2 linked regions of the Prochlorococcus marinus str. NATL2A genome follow. The protein of the gene in region 1 interacts with the protein of each later gene in a pairwise test. Links are inferred from orthologs where the notes say so. Each region holds a gene or a part of one and is shown on either strand. Other genes may lie near its edges.

Evidence for each region.
Region 2: the proteins of PMN2A_RS09265 (region 1) and ftsZ interact in binary tests that used the Escherichia coli proteins (3 or more experiments, as listed by UniProt). The link is inferred for Prochlorococcus marinus str. NATL2A from one-to-one orthologs.

The regions. Positions count from the first base shown.
Region 1 is NC_007335.2:1,685,034-1,693,145, forward strand. Bases 1,154-4,017 are described here. They hold PMN2A_RS09265 (rod shape-determining protein), read right to left. Parts: upstream 3,180-4,017; coding sequence 2,127-3,179; downstream 1,154-2,126. Other genes in these bases: PMN2A_RS09255 (hypothetical protein), read right to left, coding at 1,154-1,384; mreC (rod shape-determining protein MreC), read right to left, coding at 1,368-2,123; PMN2A_RS09270 (single-stranded DNA-binding protein), read left to right, coding at 3,265-3,654; PMN2A_RS09275 (DedA family protein), read right to left, coding at 3,665-4,017. In the rest of the region: response regulator transcription factor RpaB, read right to left, coding at 1-714; more of PMN2A_RS09255, read right to left, coding at 881-1,153; more of PMN2A_RS09275, read right to left, coding at 4,018-4,321; ahcY (adenosylhomocysteinase), read right to left, coding at 4,346-5,779; tRNA (adenosine(37)-N6)-threonylcarbamoyltransferase complex ATPase subunit type 1 TsaE, read left to right, coding at 5,804-6,328; PMN2A_RS09290 (carbohydrate kinase family protein), read right to left, coding at 6,274-7,290; PMN2A_RS09295 (A/G-specific adenine glycosylase), read right to left, coding at 7,327-8,112. UniProt on the Escherichia coli protein: Forms membrane-associated dynamic filaments that are essential for cell shape determination. Acts by regulating cell wall synthesis and cell elongation, and thus cell shape.
Region 2 is NC_007335.2:1,377,513-1,383,191, reverse strand. The notes cover bases 79-3,018. They hold ftsZ (cell division protein FtsZ), read right to left. Parts: upstream 2,128-3,018; coding sequence 1,030-2,127; downstream 79-1,029. Other genes in these bases: PMN2A_RS07570 (cell division protein FtsQ/DivIB), read right to left, coding at 2,297-3,018; panB (3-methyl-2-oxobutanoate hydroxymethyltransferase), read right to left, coding at 79-866; hemW (radical SAM family heme chaperone HemW), read left to right, coding at 79-109. Also shown: more of hemW, read left to right, coding at 1-78; more of panB, read right to left, coding at 48-78; more of PMN2A_RS07570, read right to left, coding at 3,019-3,127; PMN2A_RS07565 (hypothetical protein), read right to left, coding at 3,115-3,525; PMN2A_RS07560 (D-alanine--D-alanine ligase family protein), read right to left, coding at 3,562-4,608; tRNA (N6-isopentenyl adenosine(37)-C2)-methylthiotransferase MiaB, read right to left, coding at 4,663-5,679. UniProt on the Escherichia coli protein: Essential cell division protein that forms a contractile ring structure (Z ring) at the future cell division site. The regulation of the ring assembly controls the timing and the location of cell division.

The sequences.
Region 1 (8,112 bases):
TCCAATTCTTTGAGAAGCATAGCCAATGCCTCTGACAGTTAAAATCAACTCAGGATTCCTAGGATCTGGTTCAAGCTTCCCTCTTAAACGAGCTACGTAAACATCCACAACTCTTAAATCAGCCGCTCTTCTTGGAGGATAACCCCAAAGCTGTTCCAGAATTTCTGCTCGAGGTACAACACGGCCAGGATCACGAAATAATAATTCCAGCAAGCTAAATTCTGTATATGTTAAGCCTATCCTTTCTCCTCCTCTACTGACTTGCCTTCTATTGGTGTCTACAACAAGATCACCAAGCTTCATTACTCCTTGACCTGACGGGACTTCTCTTGGTTCATCAATAGTTGGAGCAGGTCCCACACGTCTCAAAATCGTCGCTATTCTAGCTTCTAACTCCTTGGGGCTAAATGGTTTAGCCAGGTAATCATCAGCGCCTAAATCCAAACCTGCAACTCTTTCTGAAATCGCTTCAAGAGCAGTCAAGAATATTATTGGAACGCAAGACTCAGCTCTAATTCTTCGACAAACTGCAAAGCCATCCATCTTCGGGAGCATGACATCTAGAACCACTAAGTCTGGAGCTTCTTTGTGAAAAACCTCTAGTGCTTGCTCTCCATCCTGTGCAGATAAAACTTTATAACCAGCAAGATTTAGCCTTGTGACCAAGACTTTCAATACTGCTGGTTCATCATCTACAACCAAAATGCAGGTCATGAGATTAGCTGTTGCCTTAGTGACAGGACCATCGAAATGGCTTCTTGTTATATGACGATATCATCTTAAAGTAAGGTATTCAAAGCCATTTGACTAATCTAAAAGACAGAGTCCCCACTAATAAATAAGTATTTATTCTATTTTTAAAGCTTTAAAAAATTTTGCATTAGTTTTTTTTATAAGTAAGAAGAAGCCATGAGGAGAAAAATGGGGCAACTAATCCAGTAATTATGACCTCAGAAATTAATACAAAGATTGACCAAGAATGAAACCAATTATTTCTTAAATCGCTATAAAGAAAAATTTTTTGAACCCATATAGAAAACCCAACAAAGGCAGTTCCAAATATAGCCATCAAACCAATATTTAGAAATAATTCAATTTTTTTATTATGCAATCCATATGTACTCCAAACGATAGACAGAAGCAGCAAAGATGGAACGTAAGAAACATCACTAATTGTAAAAGAATCTATAAAGATTCCTAATAAAACTGAAGCTATAGCGGCTTTATAAGGACTATTCTTCAGTGAAAGTGGCAACAATAAGATAACAGGCCAACATGGAGTTATTCCATTTATTTTTAGCCAATCAGGAGCTGTAATTATGCAAAATTGCAAACAAGTTAAAATAAAAAAGATTGATATTTTCTTATTATTTTTGAGCATCATTTTTCAAGACTTGAACCCAATCAACCGCATCAGGTGCTGCAGTTAATTGAACTATTGCATATGGAGATGGCAAGGCTTTTTCGTTCACAAACTTAACAATTCCAATTGTTAAGTTTGGGGGTAATAGAGTACTTGCTGGCGATGTAGTAACAGCATCTCCAATTTTAGCCAAACTATTTTTATTTAAAAAAATCAGTTTTGGTCTATTTGTTCCCATCCCAGTCAAAATCCCATGGTGCTGAGTACGATCAATCCAAGCTCCTACCTGATGACCAGGATCGGTCAATAATCTAACTCTTGCAGTAAGTGGGGTTACGCTGTCAATTAGACCAATTAAGCCGCCTGGACCAATTACTGTTTGCCCTTTCAAAACTCCATCTTTTGCACCCTTATTAATTTCTAACTGTTGCCACCAATTTCTTGAAGATCGAGATATTACAGCAGCTGAAATTCTTTGATTAGTATTAAAATCTTTTAAAGAAAGAGCTCTTCGTAAACGAGAATTATCATCTGCAAGCAATTTTAATCGAATATTTTTTTCAGCATTATCTCCTTCCTTGATCCATTCGCTTTGAGCAGTACCTGGGAGTATGGGTTTTAATAAAACCGAGTATAAATCTAAATATCCTGCTCCTTTTGACCAACGAATCCCAAATAATAAAGCTCCAAATAAAAATATTACCCATAACCTCCCTTTCAAAAGCAAATGAAACCCTATTTCCCTTCGGGCTTTAATCATTGTTCAATCTCTAATTACATTTCGAGCAAAATCAGGCGTATCTAAAACTCTTCTCATTGATTTAAAATCATCTAAAACCAAACCACATCCATTTACTACACATAGCAATGGATCTTCGGCTACGTGCGTAAAAATTCCTGTTTCATGACTTAACAGATCACTAATTCCTCTAACAAGAGCCCCCCCTCCTGCAAGCATTATACCCCTATCAACAATATCTGCCGCTAGTTCAGGTGGAGTTCTCTCTAGAGTTCTTTTAACAGCATCAACAATCTTATTCAGAGGCTCTGACATGGCTTCACGTAAATCGCCTGCTTTCAAGTTGATTGATCGAGGCAACCCTGAGAGTAAATGTAATCCCCGTACATCTATTGATTGCAAATCAAATTCATTAGATGGAAAAGCTGATCCAATTTTAATTTTTATCTCTTCAGCTGTTCTCTCACCAACTACTAGGTTATGTACTTTTTTCAAATAGGTCGCGATTGAATCATTAATTTCATCGCCTGCAACTCTCACAGATTCACTTAAAACTGTTCCACCAAGACTTAAAACAGCAACTTCAGTAGTCCCTCCACCAATATCAACAATCATTGTCCCTATGGGCTCAGTAACTGGCAAAGAAGCTCCAATTGCAGCAGCGACAGGCTCATCAATCAAATGCACCTCTCTTGCTCCCGCGAGACCAGCCTCCCGAACTGCCCGTCTCTCTACACCAGTCACACCACTGGGAATACCAACTACTAGTCGGGGTGCAATTATTCCACGGCCCTCATTGCATTTTTGAATAAATGTCTTAAGCATTTGCTCAGCCGCATCAAAGTCGGCTATTACCCCATCCCGAAGGGGTCTAACGGCACGAATATTCCCTGGTGTTCGCCCTAACATTAACTTCGCATCATTGCCCACTGCGAGTGGGATCCCCTCTTCTAAGTCCATCGCTACAACAGAAGGTTCTTGCAGAACGATTCCTTTACCAGAAACATAAATCAAGGTATTTGCAGTACCTAAATCAATCCCAATATCTCGGGAAAATTTGAAACGGTTAAAAAACACGGATTTCAATCATTTGAGCCATCATAAAGAGAGTTGAACTAAGATAGATATATTATTTAGCAACCAGTAAACAGAGGAGGTAATGATGGCAATAAATTCAGTCACTCTTGTTGGAAGAGCAGGCAGAGATCCTGAAGTTAGATATTTTGAATCTGGAACTGTAGTAGCAAATCTAACAATGGCCGTAAATAGAAGGAATAGGAACGATGAACCAGATTGGTTCAATTTAGAAATTTGGGGAAAACAAGCCCAAGTAGCGGCTGATTATGTAAAAAAAGGCTCTTTGATCGGTATAACTGGTAGCTTCAAATTGGATAGTTGGAAGGATCGCAATACTGGAGAGGATAGAAATAAGCCAGTTGTTAGAGTTGATCGTCTTGAATTATTAGGATCAAAAAGAGATTCAGAAAATAGTAATTTTCAAAACAACAATTTTAGCCAGCAACCAAGTAATAACGACGAAATTCCATTTTAAAAATATCTTTTTAGTTGTTAATTAGTTTACGTAGAGTTTTATAAATTAAATTTATTAAAGCTCCAGATATAACAACAATAATGATTATCTTAAATACACTTGAGAAGGGACTAATTAACGTTTCAATGTTTGCATAATTATCCCCTAAATAGAACCCTGTAATTGTTAAAAACAACGTCCAAATCAAGCTTCCAGCGGTTGTCCAAATTAGAAAAGGAGTGATAGGCATTAACTCAACCCCTGCTGGAACTGAAATCAAAGTACGAATTCCAGGTACTAATCTTCCCCAGAAGACTAAAGACACTCCATACCTGTTGAACCATTTACGACTGCGAGCAAGTTCCTGAGGCTTAATCCCAATCCAACGTCCATTCTTCTCAAGCCATTTCTCAAGTCTTTCTTCATTCACCAATCTGCCAATTCCATACCAAGGCAACGCCCCAATAACAGTTCCGATTAAACCTGCTAAAACAACTGGTAAAAAATCTAATTGACCTTGAGACACATAAAAGCCTCCAAGAGGCATAATCAACTCTGAAGGAATTGGCGGAATTAGGTTTTCCAAAAACATTGCCAATAAGATCGCTCCATAACCAATCCACTGATTGGTCTCAACTGCATTTCCTATAAATACTGGTAAAGAAGAAATAAATTCAGATATTTCCATTTAGTTTGAACTATTTAAATAAAATCAATAACGATATTGCTCTGTCTTGTAGGGACCTTCGATTGGAACATTAATATATTCAGCTTGTTCTTGAGTTAACTTAGTTAACTTTGCTCCAATCTTATCTAGATGAAGAACAGCCACCATTTCATCTAAATGTTTGGGCAAGACATAAACTTTGTTCAAATATTTAACGCCATATTTAAATAGTTCAATTTGAGCTAATACTTGATTAGTAAAAGAATTACTCATAACAAAACTAGGATGACCAGTGGCACATCCAAGATTAACTAATCTCCCTTCTGCTAGAAGAATAATTTTGTTACCGCTTGGTAAAGTTATGTGATCTACTTGGGGTTTAATATTTTCCCATTCATAAGACTTTAAAGAGGAAACCTCTATTTCATTATCAAAATGGCCAATATTACAAACAATCGATTCATTCTTCATCCTAATCAAATGCTCATGACGAATCACTTGAAAATTTCCAGTGGCAGTAACAAAAATATCTACATCTTCCACAACTTCATTTAATCTCACAACTCTATAACCCTCCATTGCGGCTTGAAGAGCACATATTGGATCTATCTCAGCAATCATTACTGTCGCGCCTAAACCCCTTAAAGACTGCGCAGAACCTTTTCCAACATCTCCATATCCCATTACAAGGGCTACCTTGCCAGCCACCATGACATCTGTAGCTCTTTTGATCCCATCCACCAAGGACTCTCGGCAACCATAAAGATTATCAAACTTACTTTTAGTCACAGAATCATTTACGTTGATTGCTGGGAAAACAAGTTCTCCATTTTTTTCCATTTGATAAAGACGAGCTACACCTGTTGTGGTTTCCTCAGTAATTCCTTTTATAAAAGATTTAGCTTTTGAATAAAAAGTTGGATCTTGTGAAAGTTTTTTCTTAATGGAAGCAAATAATGCAATTTCCTCTTCATTTGAAGGGTTATTAAGAACTGAAATATCTTCTTCCGCTTTGCTCCCCAGAATAATCAATCCAGTCGCATCACCACCATCGTCAAGAATCATATTTGCAGATTCACCATCTCTCCACTCAAAAATTTTATGCGTATATTCCCAGTATTCATCTAAAGTCTCACCCTTCTTGGCAAATACTGGGACTCCTGAATTTGCAATAGCTGCAGCAGCATGATCCTGAGTGGAAAAAATATTACATGAAGCCCATCTAACTTTTGCACCAAGTTCAACGAGAGTCTCAATAAGAACTCCTGTTTGAATAGTCATGTGGAGACTACCTGCTATGAAAGCACCTTTTAAGGGTTTTTGGGATCCATATTTTTTTCTCAGTGCCATTAAACCAGGCATTTCTGTTTCAGCTATCAAAAGTTCTTTTCGCCCGAATTCTGCTTCCGTTATATCGTTAACGACGTAATCAGTATTATTCTCAATACTGTTGAGATTTGACTTGGTTGCTGCGAACATAAGTTGGACTCTCTATGGGAGATAGTGGAAAAAGATACAGAAAAACAATTCAAGGTTTTTAATTCATTTGCTCAGCAAACCAATAATTTCTGCTGGACTTTAGATAAACCTGAATCAACGATGTCATTAGGTTCAACATTAACAAAAATATTTCCAGATCTACGCATTCTCCTTTTAAATGGGCCTCTTGGAGCAGGAAAAACCACATTAGTTAAAGGAATTGCAAAAAGTCTAAAAATTCAAGAGCCCATTACTTCTCCAACTTTTCCTTTATCCCAACATTATCCTTTGGGATCGCCTCCATTGGTACATCTTGATCTTTACAGGATTGAAGAACAAAATGCGGCAAACGAATTTTTTTTACAAGAGGAAGAGGAATCTAAAGCCATTGGTGCATTGATGGTTGTTGAATGGCCAGAAAGGTTATCACTGCCAATGCCTGATGCTTGGAGAGGAAAATTAGAATATTCCTCAGAAAATCAATCCCGTTTTTTTCAGCTGATTTCTCCTTTAGATAAAGACAATAAATTGTCAATATCATCTAAGTAAGGTTGTGGTTCTATCGCTCCTAATCCCTTGCAAACATGAGAGCCACATGCAATTCCAAATTGAATAATATCTTTAGCACTTTGTTCACTGATTTGATCTAATTCAACAGAGATGAGTTTATAAATTAATCCTGCAGTGAATGCATCACCAGCTCCAGTTGTATCAACCACAGAAGAGGGGATAATCGCAAATGATTTGCCAAGGTGATTATTGAGTCGCCATAAAATAGGATTTGATCCATCGGTAACTACAACAGATGGTCTTTGCGGAAGAGATGAAGAGATTTCAGTTGGATCAGAACTATTAAAAAACCATTGAGCCTCCTCTTTTGCGAGTTTTATTAATGAGACGTTTTTTAAAATTGACAATATTTGATTTTTTTCTTTCACAGAGGGCTCTGAGCCGGTCGAAACTTGGTTTCGCCAAAAAGTTGGACGCCAATTCAAATCAAGGGCAATCTTTATTCCTGAATGCATAGCATTTTCGATACACCACAAAAAAGCTTTGGATGATATTTCTGAAGCCAAAGGAATTGTTCCTGCCACTAACCATTGCGCATTTTCCGCAACCAATGGCCAGTCTCGAATAATTTGTTCCAAAGATATGGCTTGATCGGCAAATCCCAAGCCTTTATCACCCTCAAATCCTTCAAAACATCTTTCTCCATCAGAGTCTCTACGAACCAATACAACTCTTGTTGGACGAAGAGTATCTTGCTGTAATCCAGAGGTATTAATTCCCCTTTGGATTAATAGATTATTAAAATCCTCTCCAAAAGCATCATTTCCTAAAGAGCCAATAAAAGAGACCTTCGCTCCTAGTCTGCTCAAGGCACAAGCAACATTAGCTGGAGCGCCACCAAAACAATCTGTTACTGGCAAATCACTAGATGGGTCTCCACCAAGAGGTCCAAGTCGATCTATTAAAGCTTCTCCAATCGCAATGACACTTCCAGCACGCATGTCTAATTAATTATTAATAGATTTATTATTGGTGATTTACAGATTTTTATTTCCAATACAAAGATGTTTATGTAATTCAGAAATAATTTTAGTATTAGCAGCAGGAAAAGGAAAATCAAAAAGTTTGTCGGGAGACACCCAAAGTAATTTTTGACTAGCTAAAGGTTTGGGCTGACCTGATATCCATGCGCAAATATGAACAGTAAAATTCAGCCTCTTGTGAGTATAAGCGTGTTCAAAAGATAAAAGCTTTTCTCCAACGTTGACAACAATCCCAAGCTCTTCTTTTAATTCTCGCTCGATAGTTTTCACAATCGATTCGTTGGGAATTTTTTTTCCTCCTGGAAATTCCCACATTCCTCCCATACTTGAGTTTTCTAATCGCTGATCGATAAGCAATTCACCTTTTTGATTAAAAACAAGCCCAATTCCAATTTCTTGCAGAGGCTTTATTTTGGTCATTTCTTTTTTAGGAAAATCTTCAGGATCGTACTTTGTATAAGCAACACAAAAATTTTGTAGTGGGCAAGAAGAACAACTTGGATTTTTGGGAGTACAAATAATTGCCCCTAAATCCATCAAAGCCTGATTGAAATCCCTTGGACTTTGCCTTTCAATCAATAACGAGCTGAATTCCCATAATTTTCTCTCATCTCTAATAGATTTTCTTTCAATGGCTAGCAATCTAGACAAAATTCTTTTTACATTCCCATCCAATATTGGCGTTGGCAGGTCAAATGCAGATGAGATGATGCTACCTGCAGTACTTCTACCGATACCAGGAAGAGACATCCACTTATCTATTTGATTAGGCCAAGAATC
Region 2 (5,679 bases), 310 kb from region 1 along the record:
AAGACACAATGGTAGATATTTTTTAAGTGATCCTAAGGGGATGCAAATTAGCAATCAGATTTTGATTCAGATGTTTTTGTGGTGGGATTCACTTGATCGAGATCAGTAGAATTAATCCATTCTTTTAGGGCATTTATGCAAAGTTCTCTTCCTGCAAGTAAAGGTTTTGCAAAAGGAGGCTGCGCAATTGAAAGGCCAAGAATATCAGCGGTAACTCTTACCTGCCCATCACAATCATTTCCAGCTCCAATGCCAATTACAGGAATATCTATATGTTTCTTTAATCTGCTGGCAATTTCTCCTGGAATATGTTCTAAAACGATTGCAAAACATCCTGATTCTTGAAGCATTTTTGAATCTTTAAAAATTTTTTCTTGACTATCTTTATCCCTAGCTTGTGATTTATATCCAAGTTGATGAACTGACTGTGGAGTTAGGCCAAGATGCCCCATGACTGGAATCCCCATTCTAATAAGTCTCTTAATTACTAATAAAGTCTCAGGTTCTGCTCCTTCCAGTTTCACTGCTGAAGCAGTGGAGTTTTTTAGGAGAGTTCCAGCCGCTTCAACAGCCTTGTCCTCTCCACATTGATAACTTAAAAAAGGGAGATCACAAACTACTAAGGGTTGTTTTGAAAGAGGTTTACAAAAACCTCTACAAACAGCCTTTGTGTGGTGAAGCATTTGATCAAGTGTTACCGGAAGAGTCGTTGAATGTCCCAAGACAACCATCCCAAGTGAATCTCCCACTAGAACAACATCAGCTCCTGCAGCCTCGACTATTGAAGATGAGATAGCATCCCAAGCAGTTAATACACTTATCTGTTTGCCCAACTTTTTAAAACGAACCAATTCTGTGGTTTGCATTTAATTCTTAATAACGTGTTTACGAATTGCTAGAGTATTGGTGACTCGGCCCCATGCGGCTGTGACGCTTAAATCTGGTCAGGACCGGAAGGTAGCAGCCATACGGGATGCTCAAAGCAGGCGTGGACTCCGGGTCACCTTAATCCGAGTAAGTTGATAAGTCTCAACGATTTTGTCTTAGACGTAAAAACTCAGGAATAGAGGCCCCTGCTTCCCTCTCTTCTGGTTGTTCGTAAAGTGATTTAGGTGAAAGTCTTGCTCTATTCCTTTCATTTGAATAGATTTGATTACTGTCGAATCCAGTAGCAATAACGGTTACCTGAATCTCTCCCTCAAGTTTTTCGTCAACAACTGTACCAACGATGATATTTGCTTCTGGATCTACAACATCGGATATGACCTCAGAAGCAGATGTCATATCTTCAAGAGTCATATCTTTTCCTCCAGTTATATTTATCACACATCCTTTTGCGCCATCTATTCGAGCTGCTTCTAAAAGAGGACTATTGATTGCTGCTTGAGCTGCTTCCAAAGCTCTTGACCTTCCAGAGCCTAAACCAATGCCTAAAAGCGCAGTACCAGCTTCAGTCATAACAGAACGCACATCAGCAAAATCCACATTCACCAAACCAGGACAAGTAATTATGTCGCTTATTCCTTGAACTCCTTTCATAAGAACATCATCAGCACTTCTGAAGGCTTCTTGCAAAGGGGCTCCTGAAATTACGTCTTTTAATCTGTCGTTTGGGATAACAATTAAAGTATCAACATTCTCTGCAAGCCTTGCTATACCTTCGTCAGCTTGTCTTAAACGACGCTTACCTTCAAAACTAAATGGTTTTGTAACTATTCCTACTGTTAAAGCTCCACTTTCTTTCGCAACTTGAGCTACTACAGGGGCTGCTCCAGTCCCGGTACCTCCTCCCATACCAGCGGCAATAAATACTAGGTCTACTCCTTCTAAGGCTTGTTGAAGATCGGCTCTCGATTCTTCTGCTGCCTTTTGCCCAATACTTGGATTGCCCCCAGCCCCAAGACCTCTAGTTAAACTTTGGCCAAGCTGGACTCTATGAGTAGCGGATGATTGTATGAGAGCTTGAGCGTCTGTGTTAAGCACCCGATATGTGACTCCATCAAGGTCACTATTAATCATTCGGTTGACGGCATTACTTCCACCACCCCCAACGCCAATGACCTCAATACGTGCAGATTGACTGGGTAGGATTCCTTCGTCCATGTTGAAACTAGATTTGTTTCCCATTCCCATCACCATATTCAGGATTAGAACTCGTTTTGGGCATTATGAACATCATCCATGAATTCTGTTGGCTTATAGGTTCAAATTGATTTACAAATTAATTTCCATGATTGACCTTGAATTGACCTAGATATATTGAAGATCTTTAAATAGTCATGTTATAGCAAGGGTTTCACCCTTCATCGTTCAATATTCTTTCTACTTTTAATTCTGGTTTGGTTGGATCTTTCAGATCCACGATTTTTACTTTTGTGTTGATTAAAAGATTTGGCAACGATTTTTGTAGCTGGTTGAGTTTGTTGATTTGCTCGATTAAGCGATCAGTTCCTGATCCTAAAAGGACTAAATCGAAGTGCTCGGTTTTTAGGCTGATTTCCTGAAGAGGATTTATTTTGATTTTTTCAAGAGGGCTTTGAAAAATAAATCTATTTTTTATGATTAGAAAAACTTCTTTTTTTTTATTTGGATTCCAATTTTCAATAGATAACTTTATTTTATTTTGCTTTGATTTATTTACAAATTGAAGTGGTATCCAAGATCCTTCAATATCAATCATTCCTTTTTCACTATCTTTTGAAAAACCTCGACTTGCAAATGCGATGGGCTCTCTTTCTAAAACATTTATGTGAATTTCGGGAGGGAAAAACTTTCGGCTTACTGAAACTCCTTTGATAGGAAACTTTTTTATTAAATAAGATTCAACTTCTTTTGGGTTTAATTCCAACAGATTTTTAGGATAAAAAATCGTGGTGGTTTTTTTGATATCGTTTTTTGTTATTCCAGATAAACCTGTGATTTTAGTTTGATCAAAACTTATTGGTTTCCAAGCTTGGTTTAAAAATGTAAGAATTAGAAAAGTTGAAGTGCTAGTAAAAAAAAGTAATTGCCAAAGTTCAGTTAAAAATTTTTTATTTTGAGTGATAAACGAGACTTTTTCAGTTGATATTCGATTGTTTTCATGTGATGTTATTTTTTTTCTTTTATGTGATTTCAAAGGTCGCATCTTGCTCTGGACATAAGTTTTTCCATCCATTGACGAGCACGCTCAGCATCTGAAAAAGGCACATCTATTTCTCTCCCTGAACCAACAAGTCTTAATCGGCAACGTCCTTCAGATTCTTTTGTTAAAGGTGCTTCGCCTGAGCTGAGAGCCATCAGCTCAACCATTTCTAATTTCTTAACTTCGAAAGTTGCTTCCTCCTTAAAGCTGCCAGCCTCAAAGCTGCTCCAGCATAAAATGCCAGCTTTTAATCGAGCAGCTCCTGTCCCATCAAGCTTGGCTAGCTCAGAACCTTTAGCCCAAACCAAGTAGAGATTCTGTCGCCTTCTCTCTATCCATCCAAGGGATGCTATGAGGATAAAAGCCATTAGTAATGGCAACCAAAGGAGACCGTGAATCATTTTTTGAGAAAGATATCTAAAAATGTCATGGTTAATTCATTCTTTAGCTATTTCTATGAGATTAGCAACAAGTTTTTCTAGTTTTAATCCAGAAGCTTCCCACAATGTCGGGTACATGCTTGTTTTAGTGAATCCTGGCAAGGTGTTTACTTCATTTATATAAATCTGTTGCGTGCTCTCTTGATAAAAAAAATCGACTCTTGCTAAACCATAAGCATTAATAGCTTTACAGGCCTCGATAGCTAGTTTTTGTATCTTATTGGATATCTCTATATTCAAATCAGCTGGGATAATTGTACTGCTTAGATTCGCATTATATTTAGACTCATATGTATACCAATCAGTTTGAAATTTAACTTCCCCAACAACAGATGACTTCATGATTGATTTTCCTAAAATACCGCATTCAAGTTCTCTTCCTTCTATACTTTTTTCCACTATAATTCTCTCATCATATTTTGCAGCAAATTCTATTCCAGCAATAAATTCTTCTTTTGAGTATGCTTTTGTTATGCCGACAGAAGAACCTAGATTTGCAGGTTTAATAAAACAAGGATAACTAATTATTTTATTTATTTGTTCATAAATAGATTTCATATATAAATTATTTTGGATATCAGGTTTGTTTAAGCTTATATAAGGAACTTGAGGTAAATTATATGATTTAAATACTGATTTCATTGCTATTTTATCCATACCTAATGCGGACCCGAGAACACCCGAGCCTACAAATGGTTTTCCAGTTGATTTAAACAGTCCTTGGATTACACCATCCTCTCCATTTGGTCCATGAAGGCAAGGGAACCAGACATCAATATCTTCCATGTTTGATAAATTAGTAAGATTAATTCTTCTTTCTTCAAAGATTAAATGATCTTTTTTATCAAATAAAATGGATTCTGAAAATATATAGTCATGCCAATAACCGTACTTATCAATATAAATTGGTCTTGCTATATAACGTTCCTTATTACTTAAATATCTTAAAGCATTGTAAATAGTTTTCGCGGATTTTATAGAGACTTCATGCTCACTAGATTTACCTCCAAAAACAACTCCTATAACTTGTTTATTTGAAAACATACTTAATGAATTTATTTTTTTAATTATGTATCAATTTTGATATGTAAGATCTTTTCAAAGTAATTTGGCTGTTAATGAAAAAGGACGAACATCAGTAATCTTTACCTTGATAAGTTCACCGAGTTTGTTTTCTACTCCATTTTTTAATGATCTTGGGAAAAAAGTGAGACGGTTTGTACGTGTTCGACCCATTAATTGAAAACTATCTTTTGGATTAATATTCTCAATAAGTATTTCTTGAGATGTATTTTTATATCTTTGATTTCTTTCTTTAGCTATATTTTCAACCAAACTATTTATTTCTCTAAGTCTCTTTACTTTTATATCTTCGTTTAATTGTCTAGGCCATGTTGCTGCTGGAGTATTTGGTCTAGGAGAGTATGCGGCTGTATTGACGTGATCAAATTTTATTTCATCGATTAATGATAAAGTTTGTTCATAATCCGTTTCACTTTCGCCTGGAAAAGCTACGATTGCATCCCCACTAATTGCTGCTTTAGGTATTTTTGCCTTGATGTAATTAATAATATTTTTATAGCTTTCAATTGTATAGCCTCGCCCCATATTTTTCAGAATCTTATTACTTCCACTTTGAAATGGGATGTGAAAGTGTTCGCAGACTTTTGGCAGTTCTGAGCAAGTATCTATTAATTCCTTAGTAAAGTAGCGAGGATGACTCGTTGCAAATCTAATACGTTCAATCCCTTCAATATCATGAATATACTTTAATAAATAAGATAGTGTTACTTGTGCAGAATCTTCTTTATTTTGACTTTGAAAGTCTCTGCCATAAGCATCTATATTCTGTCCCAGAAGAGTTATTTCTTTATAACCACTTTTTGCTAAATCCTCAACTTCTGATTTAATAGCTTCTGGTGTTCTTGATTGCTCTTTTCCTCTCACAGAAGGAACCACACAATAAGTACAACGCTCATTACATCCGTAAATAATATTTACCCATCCGCAAATGGAGCTATCTCTTCTTGGAGTTGTTATGTCCTCAAGTATAAATTGTTCTTCAGTAGCAAGAACTTGTTGACCACTATCAACTTGATTGAGCAAACTTTCTAG